Regions from separate parts of the Neomoorella humiferrea genome, predicted to be linked through region 1. Evidence: riboswitches for the same ligand, from Rfam matches in the RefSeq annotation. Region 1 holds a riboswitch; the other holds the start of a gene.
The links. Region 1 has a riboswitch for S-adenosylmethionine ahead of MHFGQ_RS07225 (homocysteine synthase). Riboswitches for the same ligand answer to the same signal wherever they lie in the genome.

Region 1 (11,113 bases):
GTTATCCCCGATAACCGGCTCGAGGAAATAATTGCTATCATTTGCCGGGAAGCCCGTACCGGGGCAATCGGCGACGGTAAAATTTTTATTTACCCGGTGGAGAACGCCATCCGCATCCGCACCGGTGAGCAAGGAGAAGGGGCAATCTAAAGGCGGCGGTTTCTATCCCGTCGCCTTTTTTTACCTTTACCCCTACCCCGGCAGGCAGATCTTCTGGCCGACCTGGAGATTGTAGGGATTGACATGGGGATTTAGTTCAAGCAGCCTTTCTACCGTCGTTCCGGTGGCCCGGGCAATACTATAAAGGGTGTCGCCCGGGGCAACCTCCCAGTAAACGCCTGAAGGGCAGGGCGGTTCAGGCGGTAAACACAACACCTGACCGATTTGCAAATTATAGGGATCTATCCCGGGATTCAGGCGTTCCAACTCGGCGACGGTCGTCCCGATACGTAAAGCTATAAGATACAGGGTATCACCCGGCTCCACCCGCCAGTAGCGGCCGGAGGGGCAGGGTATTTGCATCAAGCCCACGCATAATCACCCCTTGGCGGTTTTTCTGTATCTTATGCGCGGGCTTTGAAAATTGAAACCGGCAGGTTTATTCTTTATCCAGGCCGAAACGGGTATGGAGGGCCTGTACAGCCCTGGTAAGGTACTCTTCATCAATGATACAGGATACCTTAATCTCTGAAGTGCTGATCATATGAATATTTATCCCTTCTTCGGCCAGGCAGGCAAACATATCGGCGGCCACGCCGGGATTGGTAATCATGCCGGCCCCCACGATAGATACCTTGGCAACCTTGTCATTAAACGTTACTTTGCTCGCCCCGATCTCTGCCCGCACCTTTTCGGTGACGGCTACGGCCTTTTGCAAATCGTCTCGGCCTACGGTAAAAGCGATATCGTTAATCCCATCACGCATGGCGCTCTGGACGATCATGTCGACATTAATGCTCTCTTTGGCCAGGGCCACGAATAACACTTTGGCAATACCCGGCCGGTCGGGAACGTCGTGAAGGGCGATACGGGCTACATTGCGATCTCCGGCCACTCCGCTGACCACCATTTTCCTTTCCAATTCCGCCACCTCTTTCACCAATGTTCCTTCGTTATAATTGAAACTGGAACGAACCTCTAAAACTACATTATTTTGCTTGGCAAACTCCACTGAACGCGGCTGGAGGACCTGGGCGCCGAGGCTGGCTAGCTCCAGCATTTCATCGTAGGAAATTACAGGTAGCTTTCTCGCTTTGGGAACTATACGGGGATCCGCCGTATAAACTCCGTCCACATCGGTATAAATTTGACAGACGTCCGCTTTGAGGGCGGCGGCAACGGCCACGGCCGTGGTATCCGAACCGCCCCGTCCCAGTGTCGTAATCTCGTTATCCTCCGTTTTCCCCTGGAATCCGGCCACAATCACAATTTTACCCTGTTTTAATTCCTGCCGCAGACGGTCACAACATACATCAAGAATGCGGGCTTTAGTATGAACGTTGTCGGTTAAAATACCGACCTGGGGACCGGTAAGGGAAATCACCGGTTCGCCCAGTTCGTGGATGGCCATGGCCATCAGGGCAATGGACGTCTGTTCACCAGTAGCCAGGAGCATGTCCATCTCCCTTGCCGGCGGATTCGGGCTAATGGCATGGGCCATGGCTATCAGGTCATCGGTCATGTCCCCAGGGGCCGAAACGACCACCACCACATCATTACCCGCTCGGCGGGTGTCAACTACCCGGCGGGCAACGTTTTTCACCCGTTCAGGTCCGTTAACAGAAGTTCCGCCATATTTTTGTACTATCAGGGCCATTAGTGAACCTCCTTAATTGACTACAAAGGCTCCCCGCTTACAGGGATTAAGCTCTTTAATTATGCAGGCTACCCCGTGGCGGGCAAAGGCCGCCGCCATGGCCTCCCCTACTTTAGGCTTGCGCCCTCGGCAAAAAGCGATTACCGAAGGACCGGAACCGCTTAAAGCCACGGCCAAAGCCCCTGCCTCCCGGGCAGCGCCGAAGACCTCCGCCATTCCCGGTACCAGGGACAAACGGTAGGGCTGATGCAATTTGTCTTCCATCATTTTACCCATTAACTCCAGGTCGCCGGCTTGAACGGCCAGTAAGAATAGACCTACACGGCTCAAATTGAAAACGGCGTCTGCGAGATCCACTTTGGCAGGTAGGACGCCTCGGGATACCTTGGTGGAAAGGGTAAAATGGGGAATGGCCACAACTGTCGTCAGGCCGACCGGCGGCTCTAAACGACGGCAGTAAACTTTCTCCCCCTCCCTCGCCGCCACCACCAGGCCGCCTAAAATAGCAGGGGCAACGTTATCTGGATGGCCTTCGAGCTGGGTAGCAAGCTCTATTAGTTCTTCACTACTTAAGGGTTCACCGAGGAGGACATTGGCACCAACCAATCCCCCCACCAGGGCCGCCGCACTGGATCCTAATCCCCGGGCTACGGGAATGTTGTTGTGCATGTTTATTTTTAAATTAACCCCTCGTTGCCCGGTTCGGGCAAAAACGGCCATGGCCGCCCGAAACGCTATATTTTCGGGGCCCCTGGGTATGGTAGCTTCACCTTCACCGGTTACATTAATCTCCAGGTTTTGCGAAACTTCGATATACACTTCATCATAAAGGTCCAGGGCCATGCCTATAGTATCAAACCCCGGTCCCAAATTGGCTGTTGTAGCCGGAACCCGTACCAGCGGCATAATTTTTCTACCTTCGTTTCGTCATTTCCGCCTATAGAATAGCCTCAACTATCCGCGCTTCTTCCGGCGGCAGGGAAAGGGGTTCGCCGATCTGCTTAATGGCAATATTAGGATCCTTCAAGCCATTTCCGGTAAGAACGCAAACCACCCTATCGCCATGATGGAAGTAACCTTTTTTAACGTACTTGATCACCCCGGCCAGGGAGGCGGCCGAAGCAGGTTCGGCAAAAATACCTTCGGCAGAAGCCATGAGGCGCTGGGCAGCAAGAATCTCTTCGTCGCTCACGCAGTCGATAAAACCTCCGGATTCCTTTGCCGCCCGTACGGCCGACTGCCAGCTGGCCGGATTGCCGATCCGGATAGCCGTGGCCACCGTTTCCGGATTGGGCACTATTTCTCCACGAACAATGGGCGCCGCCCCTTCGGCCTGGAAACCGATCATTTTGGGTAAAAGATGGCTGCGGCCGGCCTGGTAATATTCATTAAATCCTTTCCAATAGGCGGTAATATTACCAGCATTGCCCACAGGAATGGCCAAATAATCAGGTGCCTCACCCAGCCAGTCGCAGACCTCGAAGGCCGCCGTTTTTTGCCCTTCGATACGGAAAGGATTGATGGAATTGACAAGGGTGATGGGATACTTGGCCGTTATCCGGCGTACGAGATCCAGGGCGTCGTCGAAATTACCCTGAATGGCAATTACCCTGGCACCGTAAAAAAGGGCCTGGGCCAATTTTCCTAAAGCTATATTCCCTTCAGGAATAAGTACGCTGCACTTGAGGCCGCAGCGGGCGGCATAGGCGGCGGCGGAAGCCGAAGTGTTCCCCGTAGAAGCGCACATGATGGCCTTGGAACCGGCCTCCACAGCCTTGGCCACAGCCATCACCATACCGCGATCTTTAAAAGAACCAGTGGGATTGAGGCCTTCAAACTTAAAGTATAATTTTATACCCAGTTCCCGGGAAAGGTTCCCGGCGGCTATCAATGGGGTGTTACCCTCCTGTAAAGTAATCAAGGGAGTTGCCTCCGTTACCGGCAGGAACTCCCGGTAAGCTCGAATTACCCCCGGCCAGCTCAAACGTTTTCTCCTCCTTCTACACGTACAACGCAGGCTATTTCTTTAACAACTGGCAGACCGGCCAAAACCTTTAGGGCATCTTGCAGGTTTTGTTCCCGGACGCGATGGGTGATTAGCACCAGCTCGGCCAATTCTCCCAGCATGCGTTCCTGGATTACCGATGCCAGACTGACCTCACGGTCCCCGAATACACCGGCAATGGCTGCCAGCACCCCGGGTCGGTCCACCACAAGTAAACGCAAGTAATATTTTGTGTTGATGGTCCCTACTGGTTTAATGGGCTTGTCATAAAAACAGGTGCAGGTTATGCGGCCCCGTGTTTGATAGTTGAGGTTACGAGCCGCCTCTATTATATCACCCACCACGGCGCTGGCCGTTGGCATAGAACCCGCGCCGCGGCCGTAAAACATTGCTTCACCGACGGCATCCCCTTCTATAAAAATAGCATTAAATACGTCGTTCACAGAAGCAAGGGGATGGTTGCCGGGCAATAAAGCGGGATGAACGCGTACTTCAATACCTTCCTCATCTTCTCGGGCTATTCCTAAAAGTTTAATGACATAACCCAGATCGGCGGCATAACTAATATCCTGGGCCGTAATGCGACTGATGCCTTCCCGGTAAACGTCTCTATAAGTCACCCGCGTGTTAAAGGCGATGGAAGCCAGTATGGCCATCTTCCTGGCGGCGTCGTCACCTTCAATATCGGCGGCGGGATCGGCCTCGGCATATCCTAAATCCTGTGCTTCCCGCAAAACTTCTTGAAAATCACGGCCTTCCCGGCTCATCTTGGTAAGGATGTAATTGGTAGTACCATTGACAATGCCCATTACTTGCCGGATTTTATTGCCGGCCAGGCATTCTTTTAAAGGGCGAATAATGGGGATGCCGCCGCCCACACTGGCTTCAAAAAAAAGATCTACTCCGTTTGACGCAGCAGCATCAAAAAGCTCCTTACCGTATAGGGCGAGGAGATCTTTGTTGGCCGTAACTACACTTTTACCCCGTTCCATCGCCTTGAGGATATATTCCCGTGCGGCATCCGTTCCGCCCATTACCTCAACTATTATATGAATGTCGGGATCGTTTATTATCCCGTCGGCGTCAGTAGTCAGCAAGGCGGGATCGACTTCGACCTGTCGCGGACGGTTCCGCTCCCGCACCAGAACGCGGCTGATTTTTAAGGGACGTCCTAGTTTCTGGGTAATAAGGGCACCGTTTTGCTGCAGCAGACGAACTACACCGCTGCCGACCGTCCCTAATCCCAATAGGCCGATATTCACTGGTCCTGACACTTCTTCACGCTCCTTGCACCTTCTCAATTTTACCTTATACTTCGGTACAGGGCAATACTTTTTAAACCTGCCGACTTATTTCATCTAGAAAAGGCTTGAGGATGGCTTCCAGCTGTTTAAATTCGATGAGAAAGGCGTCATGGCCATAGGGTGATTTAAGTTCTTTATATAGAGCCCTGCCGCCGGCGGCATTAATTAATTGAACGATTTCTTTAACCTGCTGGGGCGGAAAAAGAAAATCGCTGGATATTCCTATTCCCAGACATACAGGCACGTTGCACCAAATTTCATTATAGTTGCCGCGGCCTCGGCCGACGTCATGAAGGTCAACGGCCTTGGTCAGATATATATAGGCATTGGCGTCAAAACGCTGCACCAGCTTCCTCCCCTGATAAGATAGATAGCTTTCTACTTCAAATTGACCGTCAAGGTGAAAGTATTTTTTTTCATCGACTATTGTGCGTCCGAATTTCATGGTCCAGGAAATGTCGCTTTTATAAGTAATTGTCCCGATCCTCCGGGCCAAAGCCAGACCCCTTTGAGGTCCCTGTGTACCGTAATAATTTCCGGCCTGCCATTCAGGGTCGGCGTAAATGGCTTCCCTTTGGACGTTGTTAAAAGCAATCTGCATCGGCGTCGTGCGTCCACATGCGGCAATGGGAATGATGGCCCTGACCATTTCTGGATAAAGGAAGCCCCATTCCAGAACCTGCATGCCTCCCATGGAACCGCCGACGGCCGCGACCAGATGTTTTACGCCGAGATGGTCCAAAAGTATTTTCTGGACCCTGACCATATCCCGTATGGTAACCACGGGAAAATCTAAGGCGTACGGCCTGCCTGTATCCGGATTGATGCTCGCCGGCCCCGTAGTTCCATAGCAGCTGCCGAGTACGTTGGCGCAAACAACAAAATACCGCCTGGTATCCAAAGCCCTTCCCGGTCCAATTAACGGATCCCACCAGCCGGGCAACCGGTCTTCCAGAGAATGGCGACCAGCAACATGGGCGCTGCCGGTCAGGGCGTGAAGTACAAGAATAACGTTATCCCCTGAGGCATTTAATTCGCCGTACGTTTCATAAGCTATGGTGAGGGGGCCCAGGTGGGCCCCTCCTTCCAATTGTAATTTACCCGGCCATTCATAAAACCGGGTGGCTACAATACCTACATCGCCCATGCTTATAATCTGCTCCTGTTCAAAGCCTGTTCCAGATCGGCAACAAGATCTTCAACGTCTTCCAGGCCGATGGACAAGCGAACCAAATCTTCCGTTACTCCCGATGCCAGCTGCTCTTCTGGACTAAGTTGCTGATGGGTGGTACTGGCCGGATGAATGACCAGGGACCGGGCGTCTCCCACATTGGCGAGGAGGGAGAAAAGCTTCAGGCTATTGATGAACCTTTTCCCCGCTTCTTTACCGCCTTTGATGCCAAAGGTTAAAATAGCCCCCGTACCCCGCGGCAGGTACTTTCGTCCCCGTTCATACGAAGGATGGCTGGGCAGGCCAGGATAACTTACCCAGGCCACGGCCGGATGTTCGGACAACCAGCGGGCAATTTGAAGGGTATTTTGAACATGGCGCTCCATGCGTAAATGTAGGGTTTCCAGCCCCTGGAGGAAAAGAAAGGCATTAAAGGGACTTAAGGCCGGCCCCATATCCCGTAAAAGCTGAACGCGGGCCTTGACAATGTAGGCCGCCGTTCCAAAAGCCTTTACATAACTGAGACCATGGTAGCTGGGATCCGGTTCGACCAGTCCGGGAAATTTGCCATTGTCCCAGTTGAATTTACCGGAATCCACAATAACGCCACCGATAGATGTACCGTGGCCGCCGATAAACTTGGTGGCTGAGTGGACGACGATGTCGGCACCAAATTCTATAGGCCGGCATAAATACGGCGTAGCGAAGGTATTGTCGACAATCAACGGTATACCTGCCCCATGGGCAATATCCGCCAGGGCTTCCAAGTCGGGTATGTCCAGCTTGGGATTGCCCAGGATTTCTACGTAGATGGCGCGGGTGTTGTCGTTAATGGCCTTGCGATAATCTTCCGGATCGGTACTGTCGACGAAACGGACTTTAATACCGAATTTCGGCAAGGTGTAATTAAAGAGGGTGAAGGTGCCGCCGTAAAGACTGGTGGAAGCCACGATCTCCTGCCCGGCGTTGGCGATATTGGCAACTGCCAAAGTTATTGCCGCCTGACCGGAAGCAGTAGCCAGGGCACCCACCCCGCCTTCCAGGGCGGCCATCCGTTTTTCAAATACCTCAGTCGTAGGATTAGTAATCCGCGTGTAAATATGCCCTTCTTCTTCTAAAGCGAAAAGCCGCGCCGCATGTTCGGCATCCCGGAAGACGTAGGAGGTAGTCTGATAAATAGGTACAGCCTGAGCACCCGTAACCGGGTCGGGTTCCTGGCCTGCATGAATGGCCTGGGTGGCAAAACGATACTGCCTGGACATAGGAAGTATTCCCCTCTCTTTAAAAATTAGCTGGCCGCGGGGGAATAAAAAAGCCTCTCCGATAAGGAAGAGGCACTAGTTTTCTTACCCCCCTTATCTCTCAGGACTTGCGTCCTGCAGGAATTGGCACCTTGCGCTCCCGATAAACGGAACGCGGGTTGCCGGGTTTCATCGGGCCCGTCCCTCCACCACTCTTGATAAGAGTTTCGTTCCTGTATTTAATTGCTCCAGCTTGATATCAACTATAAACCCTGTTTTTTTATGTGTCAAGCACTTTTTTAAATCTATTCCTGGCGCCAGCTGGCTATTATCTGTTCTTCAACGTTTTCTAGATGTCGTAACATGGCGGCCGCCGCCCCTTGACCGTCACGCTCCTTCAAAGCCTTTACCACCTCATAGTGCTCATCAACCGAGCGCTCGCCGCGACCGGGTATGGCCAGACTCCTGGAACGGCTGTCGGCCAGAAGATCAAGCATGCTGTGCATCAGACGCACCAAAACCGTGTTTCCCGTGGCTTGGGCCAAACGGTAATGAAAATTGCTGTCGTGACTGGCAAGTAAGGATAGACGGCCGCTATGCAGGTGTCCCAGGTGTTCCCTCGTGGTAGTCACCATGGCGGCCAATTCTTCTATATCGGTTTGCCCCGCCCTCTCCGCCACCCAGAGGGCTGCTCGGGGCTCGAGGACTTTACGTACTTCGAACAAATGCAGTACCGTATCTTTGCTTACTGGCAGATGGCTGGCAAAACGTTTCAAATACTCGTCGGGATCCTGCTCGCTGATGAAGGCCCCCTGCCCGTGTCGAATGCTTACCAGGCCTTCGGCGGCCAACATTTTTAAGGCTTCCCTTACGGAAGTACGACTCACTCCCAGCATCTCAGCCAATTCCCGCTCGGCCGGCAGGCGATCCCCCGGCTTCATTCGTCCTTCAAAAATGCTTTTTTTTATTTCATCCACGACACGGTGGTAAACGCTTTTGGGGTTGGGATTGATGGGCTGAAAAAGCCTTTTCTTTGAAGAATCACGCAATGGTTATCGCTCCTATATCTAGTAACAAGTGGTCTTACCTCTTTATTTTATCATAATTTACGTCAGGCGTAAATGCCATAAACTATTATATTGCTATTGTAATTATATATAAATATTATTAGAATTACTTTAGTATAACTTTATATTCGGGAGAGGGGTGCCGTGTTTTCCCTGTTAATAAAAAACGGGCTGGTGGTCGACGGCACCGGTCGCCCGGCCTTTCGGGCCGATGTCGGCATTCAGGGAACGAAAATTACGGCCGTGGGTGCTTTAGATAAAACACCTGCCGCCCGCGTTATTAATGCCGACGGCCTGGCAGTTGCACCGGGATTTATCGATATCCATAGTCATGCCGACGCTGAGCTTTTGAGGTATCCTGAAGATCCGGCCAAGGTATCCCAGGGTGTTACTTGTGAGGTTATAGGCAATTGCGGCATGTCCCTTGTGCCCAGCCATAGGGGCAGTCTTCCTTTGCTGGCCTCTTATGCCGCACCAGTTTTAGGTAAAATACCAGACACTTTCTGCCCTGGAAGATTGGAGGAGTACCTATCTTTCTTAGCATTCCGAGGTACGGCCGTTAACTGCGTTATCCTGGTCGGCCACGGCACCATACGCCTTGCGGTTATGGGTATGGAACCTCGTCGGGCAAAAAAAGCAGAGTTGGATGCCATGTCCTCTTTCCTCCGTCAGGCCATGGCCGAAGGGGCAGCCGGCCTTTCCAGCGGACTTCTCTATCCCCCTGGCTGCTATGCCTCTACGGGGGAATTGATCGCCCTATGCCGAGTGATTCAACCCTTCAGCGGTATATACGTTACCCACATCCGTGACGAATCCGACGGCGTCCTGGAAGCCATTGAAGAATCGCTGGAGATCGGCCGTGAGGCAGGCATACCCGTCCATATATCTCACTTGAAAGCCTGCGGCCCCCGCAACTGGCCTAAAATCTCCAAAGCCCTGGCCATGCTAGCGGAGGCCAGGGAAAAAGGGCAAGACGTCACCTGGGACGTTTACCCCTACACCACCGGTTCGACCACGGCTTCTTCTCTCCTCCCACCCTGGGCTGTTGCCGGAGGGGAAGGAGAAATAAAAAACCGTTTAAGGAACCCCGAGATGCGGCGGCAAATAAAAATAAACTGGCAGGAAGGCCTGCCGGGATGGGATAATATGGTGGGATCCTTGGGTTATGAAGGTTTGATTATCAGCGCCGTTGGGGGAAGGAAGAATGCCGATTGCGTCGGTCTAAATCTGGTCGAGATAGGGGATAGGCGGCAATGCCATCCTGCCGACGCCCTCCTCGATCTCCTGCTGGAGGAGGGTGCCTCCCTTACCATTGCTACTAAACACGGATGTGAAGAAACCCTGGAAATGATCTTAAAGCATCCCCAGACAACCGTTGGCAGCGACGGCATATATTCCGGCGAACGTCCCCATCCCCGCCTGTACGGTACCTTTGTGCGGGTTCTGGGGCGCTATGTCCGGGAACGTCGGCTCTTTACCCTGGAAGAGGCGGTGGCCAAAATGACCTCTCGTCCGGCGTTCAGGTTTGGCCTAAAAGAACGCGGTCAAGTTAGAGTAGGATATTATGCGGATTTGGTAATCTTTGACCCGGAAACTGTAGGTGATCGCGCTACCTTTGAGAAACCCGCTCAGCCTCCGAGCGGTATTGTAGCAGTGATCGTTAACGGCCGGGTCATCTACCAGGACGGTCAATTTAGCGGAGAGCTGCCGGGTTTTATCTTAAAAACAAAACCGGGGCAGTCCCCGGTTAAATTATAATGCATATTAGCCCGCCGCCGCCGTCGTTTACAATGCGTTCTATTGTTTCCTGAAGCTTTATTTGAGCGCTTTCAGGCATGCGATAGAGCTTGCTCTGGATGCCTTCCCGTACCAATTCGCTTAAAGACTTGCCGAAAACATTGGTCTGCCAGATTTTCTGGGGATTGTCCTCAAACTCTTCCATAATATATTTCACCAAGTCTTCACACTGTTTTTCAGTTCCGATGAGGGGCGTTACTTCGGTGGTGATGTCGGCGCGGATGAAATGGTAAGATGGGGCTGTGGCCTTCAACCGCACGCCGGAACGGCCGCCCTGCTTGATAAGTTCCGGTTCCGCCAGTTCCATTTCTTCTTCGCTGGGTGTAACGACGCCGTAGCCGGTATTGCGTACTTCCTGGATGCCGTAGGCGATTTTATCCCATTCCTTTTTAATGCCGGCCAGCTCCCGAATCCAGCGTAGGACGTCGTGGTCCCCGCCGATATCCAGACCACTGACCTCACGCAAAACCTGGTAGAAAAGACCTTCTTTCGTCGTCAGGTCAATGTGGGCAGTACCCGTACCCAGGTCCATATCCCTCAGGGCCGCCCGGGCAACGTATTCGTTATTGTTGAGCTTCTCCACAACCCCGTTAATATCCCTCAAGCGACGCACCTCGCCCACGGCTTCCTGGACGGTATTTTCTAGCTGGCGGCGTAACCAGTGGTCCCCTGCTAGTTCATCAACCCAGCGGGGTAGGTTGACGTTTACTTC
Region 2 (11,113 bases), 160 kb from region 1:
ACGTCTTCTACCAGCATGTCTGTGGAAGCCAGGGTTAAATAGCCGTTTTCTCCTTTTAAAACCGCGGCATCATCGCCTATTCCCATGACAACCTTGTCGGGAATAATTACACATCCCGCCTTCAATCGTTCAATAAGCCCAAACTCTCCTAAGGACTTTAGATTCATAACTTTTTATTCTCCCTCTATCTTCCCTTATTTTGGCTAACTATATATTGCCATAGGAGCAGTAGAGGCGCAAGCCTGTTGGTGAAATTCGGGATGGGGTTCATTATTCTCTTTGGTAAGTGTCTTTGGTGTCGAAAGAAGTTGCTGTAAGAAACCTAAAATTTCCCCCAGGCGCTCTACGATGAAATTATCTTCCGGTGCCAGTTCATAGGCACTCCAATAATTGGCGACGGCCATGGAGAAACGACCATGGTATTCATTAATTACTCCCAGGGCTAAATGGGCCTCCAGATCCCTGGGATTGTTTCTTGCACGGCAGTGATATAAAAAGTAATTTTTGTTATCTTCGAGATAATCTTGGTGGAATAAAACACTCCCTATTATTATAGCCCGCCGTTTACTGTTATTGTCCTCTATTTCCAGGGGACAGCAACAAGTAAAATGTATGTCTTCAACTTTTAATTTTCTTCGTAGAGAACGACAAAGGGCGCAACGGCCGTCATAGCCCCGCCCCAGAATAGTCATTACATGGCCCTCCACTTTAATAGTGGCTAAGGTAGGGATATTTCCACGTAGCATTTCCAGTTGGAGGGTTATTGTTTTTAATTCACCTGCATGCCGAAGATGAAAGTTAATCTGACAGGATTGTAACTTATCGCTATTTTGCACCATTCTCCTCTCCCCCGTTCTATACATTCTATATGCGGGGTCGGAAGAGAAAAGAATACCTTTGTATTTATTCCTGTAGCAAGTGAAGGGTGGGCAACCATCCAAAGTCACCGGCCAAGACGGCGAACTGCTCTGGTACAGACCCTAGTGCTGTCATTACAGCTTCCATGGCATTGGCCGCCGGGCTGAAACCTGCGAAAATGGGTGTCGTAGTGATAAGCGAAAAAACTCCAACACGGCGGAGTAACTGCCGTTCGGAGGGAGTAGTGCCGCTGGTGACGACGACCTTACCTTCAAGGGAATTGGGTAGATTATGGCGGATAAAATGCCAATCACCGGCAATTATTTTAGCCCTGGTGAAAAGATGATTGAAACGCAGGTAGGATTTTTGTTGGCCGTTGCCATGGGGGTAAAGGTAAGCGAGGGGAAGATGGGCAAGTAAAGGCATGGTTAAATGACCTAATAACCTGAAGCAAGACAAAGAAAAACCAAGGGGTAACTTTAAACCGAAGGCGGCATCTCCAGCGATGACTTTAAAGCCTTTAAACTGCAGTGCTTGAGCCAGCCAGTAACGATCTAAGACGGAAACTACCAGTGCCGTGCTGCCAAAAGGCAAAAAATCTAGTAATCTTACGGCCAACGGTTCTATCCACTGTTTCCAGCCAGAGCCGTCAACGAGGGGCGTTTTTTTTACCTGGCGGTATAAATATTGGCCTTCCGGACATGGATAACGGCGGGAACCCAATTGATAAAAAAAATTGGCTCCCCCTAAACCCAGGGCATCCACCCGGCCATCAAGTTCCCGAAGAAAGCGTGCGGCAGTATCAATACAGCCATTACAACCGCGTCGTTCGAGCAGTATTGTTTCCCGGCCGCAATTCAATTTCAACTGATAGTTTCTTTTAGCGCTTCCTAAACTAACGCTGACTACGTGTTTTATGGTTAATTCGACTCCCCTGCCTGTTTTTGCAAGCGCCTGACAAGATATTCGGCAAGTACGGCATAATCTTCGGTTGCCATAAGCTCTGTGGCGGAGATATCGAAAAGTATAGTTCCCCCAGGTGGGATTTCTTCATCTCCGGCCCACACGACAAGTCTGACCGGTAGTTTGGGAAAAGGGTAGAGTTCAACAGTGGCCGTACCGTGATTTATAGGTATTCCTCCCAGGGAGATGCCGGCTTTAACAAGCAGTGCTGGATTTTGTCCAAAACTACGGATAAGGGGAAAGACAGCCCGCCCATAAAAGGGTTGCTGATAAAGAGGACCGCCGGGTAACTCTTTGAAGGAAATCCATTCCCCTTTTAGAGAGATCTCCGGTCCTAAAAGATAATGAAGGATTAAAACATTTAAACGCGGTTCAACGGAAGTATTATTTTTATACGTAACAGCACCATCCGGGTGATAAATGTAAAAAGAATCATTTAACGAAGGTAGCAACAATGCCTTTTTCTTTTCTTCCCAGACAGCTCCTTTAGAAAAAGCTATTTTTTCAGGAGCGACCATCGCCCATTTCTTCTGCGCTAGATTTAGGGTAACTTCAAGGTTATAAGGAAGGGACATTTTCCTGCACCCCTTCGCCCTTAACGTAATAAAAAAGCCGGTTGCTACCGGCCGGTTGGCTAATGTAACGGAATAACGATAAAATTGTGCTTTTCTTTTTCTAAAGACAAGACAGTTTCTAGTTCTTCTGCACTCACGAAACGATAATCTACCTCTTCCCCGCTGATCCAGGTGAGCAAATAATCCATACCCCCGCCCCCTCGGGTATTTTGTATACATCATTCTAAATTCAGGATAACACTTCAACGAGGAAAATGCAAGGGGTTATTTATGCAATTTAAGATAAAAGGTACCCTTCATATTTTAAAGGGTACCTCAACACATGGTGCGCCAGGTAGGCTTCGAACCCACGACCCGCTGATTAAGAGTCAGCTGCTCTACCAACTGAGCTACTGGCGCAAATATGGCGCGCCCGGCAGGATTCGAACCTGCGGCCTCCGGACTCGGATTCCGTTACTCTATCCACCTGAGCTACGGGCGCTCAACAACTGCAAGTGATATTATAGTATAGATTGCCGTGAAAGTCAATAAGTACATTATCTCAGGTTGAAATATAACCGCAATGACACCGGCCTCCTGGCGGCGTACCTTTAATCTGGCTTTTAAATTTTGTTATTCTGCACCGGTGGTTTTAGCTGGTGGTTGGGCGTAAAGTAATAGCGGTAGGCCAGCAGGGTGGCGGTAATGGTAGTCAGGGCCGTGGCGGCGGCCACCATATAGGTGACGACCACCTGATACCTGACGGCTGCCGCCGGGCTGGCCCCGGCAATGATCTGGCCACTCATCATTCCCGGCAACTGGACGATGCCCACCGTCATCATGGTACTGATGGTCGGTAACATGGCCGCCCGCAGGGCCGAACGCAGGTATGGCAGGACCGCCAGGTAAGCAGTCGCCCCCAGGGACAGGGCCGCCTCGATTTCCCCCCGGTGGGCCTTGATTTCCCCCGTCAGGCGGTTGATGGCCAGAGCGGCACCGATCATGGCGTTGCCCACAATCATCCCGGCGATAGGGATAATATACTGGGGCTGATACCATGGTTTTACCTTTAAAACAATGCCGATGACAATGGCCAGGGTTACAATCCCGCCCAGAGCGATGGCCAGGAGCATAATGAAAAATAAGCCCGGCCAGCGCTCCTGTTGCCGACGGTAGGCGTTGGCGGCAGCCACCAGTAACATGATACCTAAGGCCAGTATCACCAGGTACCAGCGGTTAAGGTTAAAGATCACCTGCAAAAGGTAACCGACGGCCGTGAGCTGGACAAAAGTCCTCAGGGTACCGATAAATAGATCCCCGTGGAGGTCCAGACGCTGCCACAAGGAAACGGCCAGGGTGATTCCTACAAGGATCAGGGCTAGGAGGAGATCGCCGTAGCCGATATTGATATACTGCATCCTTATCCCTCCAACTGCCCGGACAGGAAAAGCCTGCTGCGGGGGTCTTGCGGGGCAGTAAAAAACTGCTGGGCCGGAGCTGCCTCGACTACTTCGCCGTGATGGAGAAAAAGGACTTCGTCGGCAACCTGGCGAGCCTGGTCCAGAAGGTGGGTAACGAAGATGATGGTCAGTCCCAGGCGAGTTTTTAGATCGGCCATCAGGTGCAGAATGTTGGCCGCCGCTGTGGGGTCGAGGGCCGACGTCGGCTCGTCAAGAAGCAAAACCTCCGGTTCGTTGGCGAGGGTCCGGGCCAGGGAAACCCGCTGCTGCTGGCCGATGGAAAGACTGTCGGCCCGGCGGTTCAGGAATTCTGTTCCCAGGCCCACCATCTGGATTAATTCCTCGGCCCTGGCCCGGGACAGCGAGATGCCCCGCAGGCGAGGACCGTAGCTGATGTTCTCCAGCACCGTGCCGGGAAAGAGTGTGGGCAGCTGCCAGACCATTCCCACCCGCCGGCGCAGGGTAAATATATTGAGGCTCTTTAAGTCCTGGCCATCCAGGGTAATACGGCCGGCAGCCGGATCCTCCAAGCGGTTTAGAAGCCTGAGCAGGCTGGATTTACCGGAACCGGAGGGCCCGAGAACAGCGGTGATTTTCCCTTTAAGAAAGGATGTAGTTATCCTGTGCAGGATAATGACAGTCGTTACGTCCCCGGCGGTATTACGGCCGGGACGCTTCAGGGTTACCTCATTTAGCTCAAATTTTGCTTCCCCCATATATACTCCCTTCCCTGGGGACCGCTCCCCCTTAGTCCCGGGCAAAAATTATCCCCGATAATAATTATATTTGGTGATATCCGCCTCACCAGGCGTAAAATAAAAACCCCTTCCCGGATTAAGAAGAGGTTGGATAAGGGCCAACTTATCTTCCCAGATGTTTCCTGCAGCACCTGGCACCTTCCGGTTAAATGCCGGGGTTGCCGGGTTTCATCGGGGCACTCCCTCCACCTCGCGCGATAAGCCATGGGACGTTTGGCGGTTTATCTAATTAAATTAATACCACTTCCTGAACGGTGGCGTCAAGATATCTTCGGCGCGAGCCATCTCTCCATCTCACGCTGAAAGTGCCGGGAGACCTGCCCGCCTTAATAAGCTGCAGGGTAGACGTTAGCGTCAAGCATGTGGTACTATCGCAGGATGAAAATGGCGGTATAAATACTTTACTATGGAGCGGTTTGAGCCAGCTCAGAAGATATTTTCGATCGCTAAGTTCCAGCCTCCGGGCCCCCTCTTTATGCCTAGCGTTACAGTTCCACCCGGCGGTTGTAAAAGAGCACTGTAGTGATAAAAAGTAGAATGGTTACCAGCAGCAGGGCCGCCGTTCCAGCGTAGATAGATATCTCACCGGGACTGGCAGAGATACTCAGGGAGTGAAAGTTAAGGGGCAGGCGGATATTGATAGCCGGCCAGGGCAGGTAATTCAAAACTTTTGCCAGCCAGGTGGCCAGCTTGCCTGACACGTACATACCAGCCAAGAAAAAGGCTCCAGCTAACCATCCGGAGAATTTCCGCACCGACTGGCCCAGAAGGCTGCCCAGGAAGGCGAGAAGGACAACGTTGGCCAGTTCAAGTATCCCGTTTACGGTGATTATCGCCAGGATAAGGCGGTATTGCCGGATAAGTTGCCAGATCTCATTATTTATCATCACAAAATATGCGTCTAATACTGTCGCCTTAAATAAAGCACCTGTGGCCAGGAGGGCTGCCAGGCTTAAAAGAATAAACTGGGTGAGTACTGCCAGGAGCTTGGCCAGGACAACCTGTTGCCCGTTCACCGGCAGGGATAACAGCAGGTAAACGGTATTGTTCTTCCACTCATCCCCCCAGATTTTGAAGGACTCTATAAGGGGCAAAAATCCAGTTATAACAAGCATCATTAAACTGAAAACCAGATGGGTGCCTGGAGGCCAAGTCGCCGTGCCGGCTTTGTAATACAGGAAAAGATTCCAGAGCAGGATAAGCCCCAGCACCACCATACTTTCCAGGCGCAAATCCCGCAGTTCCTTGCGGTAAAGGCGGCCCAGCTTCTGCCAGCCACTGATATTAGTCGTTGCCATGGCGGAAAACCTCCTTCATAATGGCCGCCAGGGACCGGCCTTCCAGCTGGCGCAAATTCTCGGCCGTACCGGCCAGCTTAACGCGCCCCCGGTCAATAAAGACTACATCCTCCACCAACCCTTCAACCTCCTGGATCTCGTGGGTGGAAAGGATGATGGTCTGCTCGCCGGTACTGTAGTCCTTGACGATGGTGCGGATGATTGCATCACGGGTCAAAATATCGATGCCCGAGAGAGGTTCATCCAGCAGGACGTACCTGGCCCGCCGGGAAAAGGTCAGGAGCAATTTCACCTTGGCCCGCATCCCCTTGGAAATTTTACTGATCATCATCGATGGTTCCAGTTGCAGGAAAGATAACAGGTCCTGGTATTTGGCCCCGTCCCAGTCCTCATAGAAACCGGCAAAGAAGCTGACGGCGTCATTGATAGTCATCCAGGGGTACAGGTAATCGATTTCCGGCAGGTAGGCTATCATGCTTTTAGTGGTCATACCCGGCGCCTCCCCGTCAATGAGGACCCGGCCGGCGTCCGGGCGGGTGAGGCCGGCTATCATCTTCAGGCAGGTCGATTTGCCGGCGCCGTTAGGCCCGAAGAGACCGGTGATCTTGCCGCCGGCAATCTCCAAGGTAAATTCATCCAGGGCCCGGGTGGAGCCGAAGGTTTTAGTTACCCGTTCAAATACAATCATCTTTTACCCTCCTCTTCCTGTTCCAACGCCTGGTGCACCAGACTGAGAATCTCCCTGGCGTTTAAACCCAGGGAGCGCATTTCGACGATAAAGCGGTTGAGGATGCCACCGGCCAGTTCGGCCTTGATCTCCGGCAGCAGCCCGGGCCGGTTGGATATAAATGTTCCCTGGCCGCGGAGGGTTTCCAAGAGGCCCATGGTCTCCATCTCCCTGTAGGCCCGCTGGACGGTGTTGGGATTGACCTGCAGTTCCGCGGCCATTTCCCGCTGGGAGGGGAGCTTCTGGCCTGGCTGGAGTTCGCCCCGGGCTAATTGTTTCTTGATAGATTCAATAATCTGCAGGTAAATGGGACGGGAATTATCAAATTGCATCGGCCTCCTCACCTTTCAATGTAGATAGAAAAAGTGCATTAATACATTAGTGCACTATTATTCTAACCCAGATCGGGAAAGGTGTCAAGGTTAAATAACTCCGAAAGGACAAAAAAAATAACCCCTCCGTGGAAGTATTCTAGAAGGGGTAATACTTTGATGATCACTGCCTGTCCTCTTTAGTCTTTATAACTCACCGCCACAATAAACCCTCCATCGGTACGGCCTTCTTTAGCGGCGGCAGCTTCAATAGCCAGGGCCTCTTCTACTTTTGTGCCATCAAAGTCGGGACCGAAGAAGAGAACGGCTTTACCCTTAACGTTTTTACCGGGCATGGCAGCCAGGAGTTCAGGCAGGGTATAAAATTTTGCATACCGGAAGAGGCTGTCTGGCTCCCGGGCGGCCCGGGCTTCATAATGGCGGCTCCAGAGGCTGTTACCGCCGATGAGGCCGATGACCATCCTTCCCCCGGGCTTTAGCACGCGGTAACCCTCCGCCAGGGCGGCCTTTAAATCCGGCGCAAATTCCAGGGCCGTAACCGAAACTATCTTATCAAAGGTGTTATCGGCAAAGGGTAGATTCATAGCATCGGCATGGAGAAATTCGATTTCCAGCCCGGCTGCAGCGGCCTTGCGCCGCGCCGTGGCCAGCATGGGTTCGGAAATGTCTATACCGGTTACCTTTACCCCCAGCCGTGCCAGTTCTAAAGAAAAGTTCCCGGTACCACAACCCACATCGAGAATATGTTCACCAGCATGGGGTTCTAAATAAGCATATACAGGCTCTTTTTCCACGCGGTCCACCAGGGCTCCCAGGGGACGCTTGTACCAGTCGTCATAATCATTGGCTTTATGATCAAAAATTTCCGTCATGACCGTCTCCCCTTTCCTTATTTATTTTATGGTATACCGTATTCGTCATTAAAGGCTATTTTCCTTTTGGGTTCATAAAAAAAGACCCTTGCGGGTCCTTACAGAGCTGGCATTAAGCCGGTTCTTGAGTAACAATAACTTGATCGGCTTCTAGTTGAACTTGGTATTGGCCTTTTTGGAAACCACGTTCCAGCAGCCACTGGGTCAGGTGTTTGCCTCCTATTTCCCCGATTTTACCATGGGCGGCGAGCCTTAATTTTAAATTAGACGGGTCCTCGCTCTTCTTTAAGATTAACTTCTTACCATCAACGCCAATCATAATGTATTGACTGCCGCGCAAATGCTGGAATGCCGCACCGCGAAGACGTATACCGTTACTGGAAACGCTTAAGTCACCTTTGGCATTACGGTTAAATCGACGGGCACGATAAATTTCCACTAAACATCAAACCCTCCTGTAGAGAATTTTAGGTTTGATGTTAGTATTACCCAATTTAGCTTATAAAATACCACTCCGCTAAACTCTAATTTTAGTTTATCGATGTTGATATCCTAAATGCCGGCCGATTTGGAGGGCAACTTGAACAACAGCAGTTGCCAGTTTACCTGCCATCATATCCGGAGGCATCCGGTTGGCCGGGCCTGCAACACTTACCGCTGCTATCACCCTATTTTCATGGTTAAATACAGGTGCGGCAACGCAACGAACCCCTTCCTCCCTTTCACCATGATCCAGGGCAAAACCCTGGCGACGAATTTGCTGTAACTCTTCTCGTAAATGTACAGGGTCGATTATGGTTGTGGCCGTATAAGGATAAAGGGGAACTTCATTAAGAAATATATTCAATTGTTTTTCACTTAAATAGGCCAGGAGGACTTTTCCGGCACCGGTACAATATGCGGGTGCACGTGTGCCGGGCCGGGCCAGCATCTTTATGATATTACTGGACTCGACCTGATCGATATAGACGACTTCATACTTATCCAGGATTGCCAAGTTTGCTGTTTCATTAAAATCATCTACCAGCTGATGTAGTGCCGGCCTGGCTATGGCCCGGATGTCCAGGCTGTAAAGGGCGCGGTTGCCAATCTCAAAGGCCCGGATTCCCAAGCGGTAACGGCCCTGGTAAGGTTCCTGCTCAACCAGACCATGGGCCGCAAGGGCATTTAACAACCTGTGGACAGTACTTATATTCAGCCGGAGTTCTGCACTGATGGCCGAAAGCATCATGGGGGAGCCTTCCCGGGCCAGGGTTTCCAAGATGGCTAAGGCACGGTCAACGGCCTGGACGCCCTTTGTTTTATTAACCTTGGTCACCGGTCCGCACCCCCCAATTTAAAGTTCGATCTCCGCTTAAATCTCTAATTAAAGTAGTTAACTTAGCAAGATTTTCCGGGCAAATTCGTCCTGGATATCGGTAATAAAGGGAATACCGGTTTCAGCCTCGGTTTCGCGGTTGGCGGAAGCAATATCATTCCTGCTGATTTGGTTCAGGGAGAATTTGCGGGCTCCTGCCATTAATTGTTGCAATCCTGCCGCCAGTTTATCGGCAAAGGTCCAGAAAGCAATGGCACCGTAAGGTATATTTTTCATCTCTTCGGCGCCGACTTTCTTCTGAACGTCATAGTAACCGGCAAAGATCTCTTCGGCTTTAGTGCCTATTTCGGCTACAGTTTTGGGTAGGCTATCCCAATTGCCGTTGACTTTGGCGCGTCTCTCAGGATGGAGTACGCCTTCAATGTTGGACCCGACAAAACCGGGAATCATCAAAGCACGACCCATACATACAAGTTTGACGTAGGGGGCCCCTAGAGCCAGTGCTTTGAAGATGTGGTCTTCCCTTGCCAAACCGCCGGCAAAGGCCATATCTACAACTTTATAACCCCTTGCGGCTAAAAGGCTGGCATATTCATAGGCTTTGGCATGAAGGAGAATGGACGGCACGCCCCAAGTTTCCATCATGTTCCACGGGCTCATGCCGGTACCGCCACCCGAGCCGTCTACGGTAAGCAAATCAAGTTTCGCATCCGTGGCGAGTTTGATGGCCATAGCAAGGGCTTCCATACCGTAGGAACCGGTCTTCAAAGTAATCCGCTTGTAGCCCAAACCACGGAGGTACTCAATGGCTTTCATAAAGTTTTCTCTGATCTGTTCATAGCTGTTGAGGTCAGTATAACCCAGGCGGCTGTGGCGGGCAAATGATTTGAGGGCTCCGCTCTTAAAGGCTTCTTGTACTTCAGGAATGGTTGGATCGGGATCGACTACATAGCCCCTGTTTTTTAAGAAAATGGCATAGTCGAGATCGGTAACCTGAATTTCACCGCCAATATCCTTGGCGCCTTGACCCCACTTCAGCTCCAGGATAACTTTATCGCCGTACTTCTCGATGACATATTCGGCAACGCCGTTGCGGGTGTCTTCTACGTTCATCTGAACAATGATGGCACCATACCCATCATAATATTTCAAATAGGTCTGGATACGCCGATCCAATTCAGGTGCTTTAATAATCCTGCCATTTTCAATAACGGCTTCCTTATCAATACCAACTACATTTTCGCCAACAACGATGGGTATGCCTACCAAGGCAGCGCCAATAGAGAAGGAGTCCCAGTATTTGGCGGCGATAAACGTTGAACCCAGGGCTCCCGTCATAATTGGAACCCTGACTTTGGTTTTCACTTCACTTCCAAATTCAGTTTCCAAGTTTACATTGGGGAAAATACAATCGTCGGCACTGTTGGAGAGGCCATTTGTTAGCCCGGAGGCGCCGTAGTTGTATCCCATAATCCTTAAGGAGTTGTAAGATATACCAATATGGGTGGTGTTCGAGCTTCCGGCTGTAACGACACCGAAATCCCGGGGATAGAGGAGCTTACGCCCGACAATACTCGACATCCAGGTTTCGCATTTTCCTTGGCAATCGGCCCGGCATAATGTACATAAACCGGATTCTGCTGGATTACCGCGATTGACGGTTCCGAGAACATCATTCTGTTTGGGCCACTGAATCATTATTTTTGTCCCCCACTTTCAATTGATTTTGCTTCCACCGTTCTGATGCTAAGTATCATACGGTGAAAGTCGCTTTCGCAGCCTCCGGAATTAATTTTAGTAGGGGAAATTATGCTTGTCAACGAAAGGTTCTTTCACTATATGAAAAAAAGAAGTACTCTGGATTCTGTATACATTAATAACTATAAGCTAAAATATATTTAATCCATGAAACCGAATTTCATTATATTTAATCATTACCCATATACCCCAACCGTTTAGACATTTCCCGAGCG

Region 2: it holds a riboswitch for S-adenosylmethionine, as region 1 does, so the genes downstream of both, MHFGQ_RS06445 (phosphate ABC transporter ATP-binding protein) here and MHFGQ_RS07225 (homocysteine synthase) in region 1, are expected to answer to the same signal.

Annotation. Positions count from the first base shown of each region.
Region 1 covers NZ_CP136419.1:1,388,462-1,399,574, forward strand. Annotated here, with positions in the region: gene MHFGQ_RS07190 (P-II family nitrogen regulator) at 1-150, shown strand, start outside; gene MHFGQ_RS07195 (LysM peptidoglycan-binding domain-containing protein) at 193-522, opposite strand; gene MHFGQ_RS07200 (aspartate kinase) at 599-1,816, opposite strand; gene thrB (homoserine kinase) at 1,829-2,722, opposite strand; gene thrC (threonine synthase) at 2,754-3,800, opposite strand; gene MHFGQ_RS07215 (homoserine dehydrogenase) at 3,797-5,095, opposite strand; gene metX (homoserine O-acetyltransferase MetX) at 5,157-6,272, opposite strand; gene MHFGQ_RS07225 (homocysteine synthase) at 6,275-7,558, opposite strand; SAM riboswitch class I at 7,649-7,762, opposite strand; gene MHFGQ_RS07230 (FadR/GntR family transcriptional regulator) at 7,843-8,586, opposite strand; gene MHFGQ_RS07235 (N-acyl-D-amino-acid deacylase family protein) at 8,749-10,362, shown strand; gene spoIVA (stage IV sporulation protein A) at 10,352-11,113, opposite strand, start outside.
Region 2 covers NZ_CP136419.1:1,233,332-1,244,444, forward strand. Annotated here, with positions in the region: gene thiL (thiamine-phosphate kinase) at 1-167, opposite strand, end outside; gene MHFGQ_RS06410 (tetratricopeptide repeat protein) at 204-692, opposite strand; gene MHFGQ_RS06415 (quinate 5-dehydrogenase) at 904-1,725, opposite strand; gene MHFGQ_RS06420 (DUF3786 domain-containing protein) at 1,779-2,396, opposite strand; gene MHFGQ_RS06425 (hypothetical protein) at 2,456-2,584, opposite strand; tRNA gene MHFGQ_RS06430 (tRNA-Lys) at 2,720-2,795, opposite strand; tRNA gene MHFGQ_RS06435 (tRNA-Arg) at 2,801-2,877, opposite strand; gene MHFGQ_RS06440 (ABC transporter permease) at 2,999-3,793, opposite strand; gene MHFGQ_RS06445 (phosphate ABC transporter ATP-binding protein) at 3,796-4,551, opposite strand; SAM riboswitch class I at 4,694-4,797, opposite strand; gene MHFGQ_RS06450 (hypothetical protein) at 5,079-5,891, opposite strand; gene MHFGQ_RS06455 (ABC transporter ATP-binding protein) at 5,878-6,579, opposite strand; gene MHFGQ_RS06460 (GntR family transcriptional regulator) at 6,576-6,950, opposite strand; gene MHFGQ_RS06465 (class I SAM-dependent methyltransferase) at 7,130-7,822, opposite strand; gene MHFGQ_RS06470 (hypothetical protein) at 7,935-8,261, opposite strand; gene MHFGQ_RS06475 (IclR family transcriptional regulator) at 8,358-9,140, opposite strand; gene MHFGQ_RS06480 (glutamate synthase-related protein) at 9,198-10,838, opposite strand; gene MHFGQ_RS06485 (IclR family transcriptional regulator) at 11,068-11,113, opposite strand, start outside.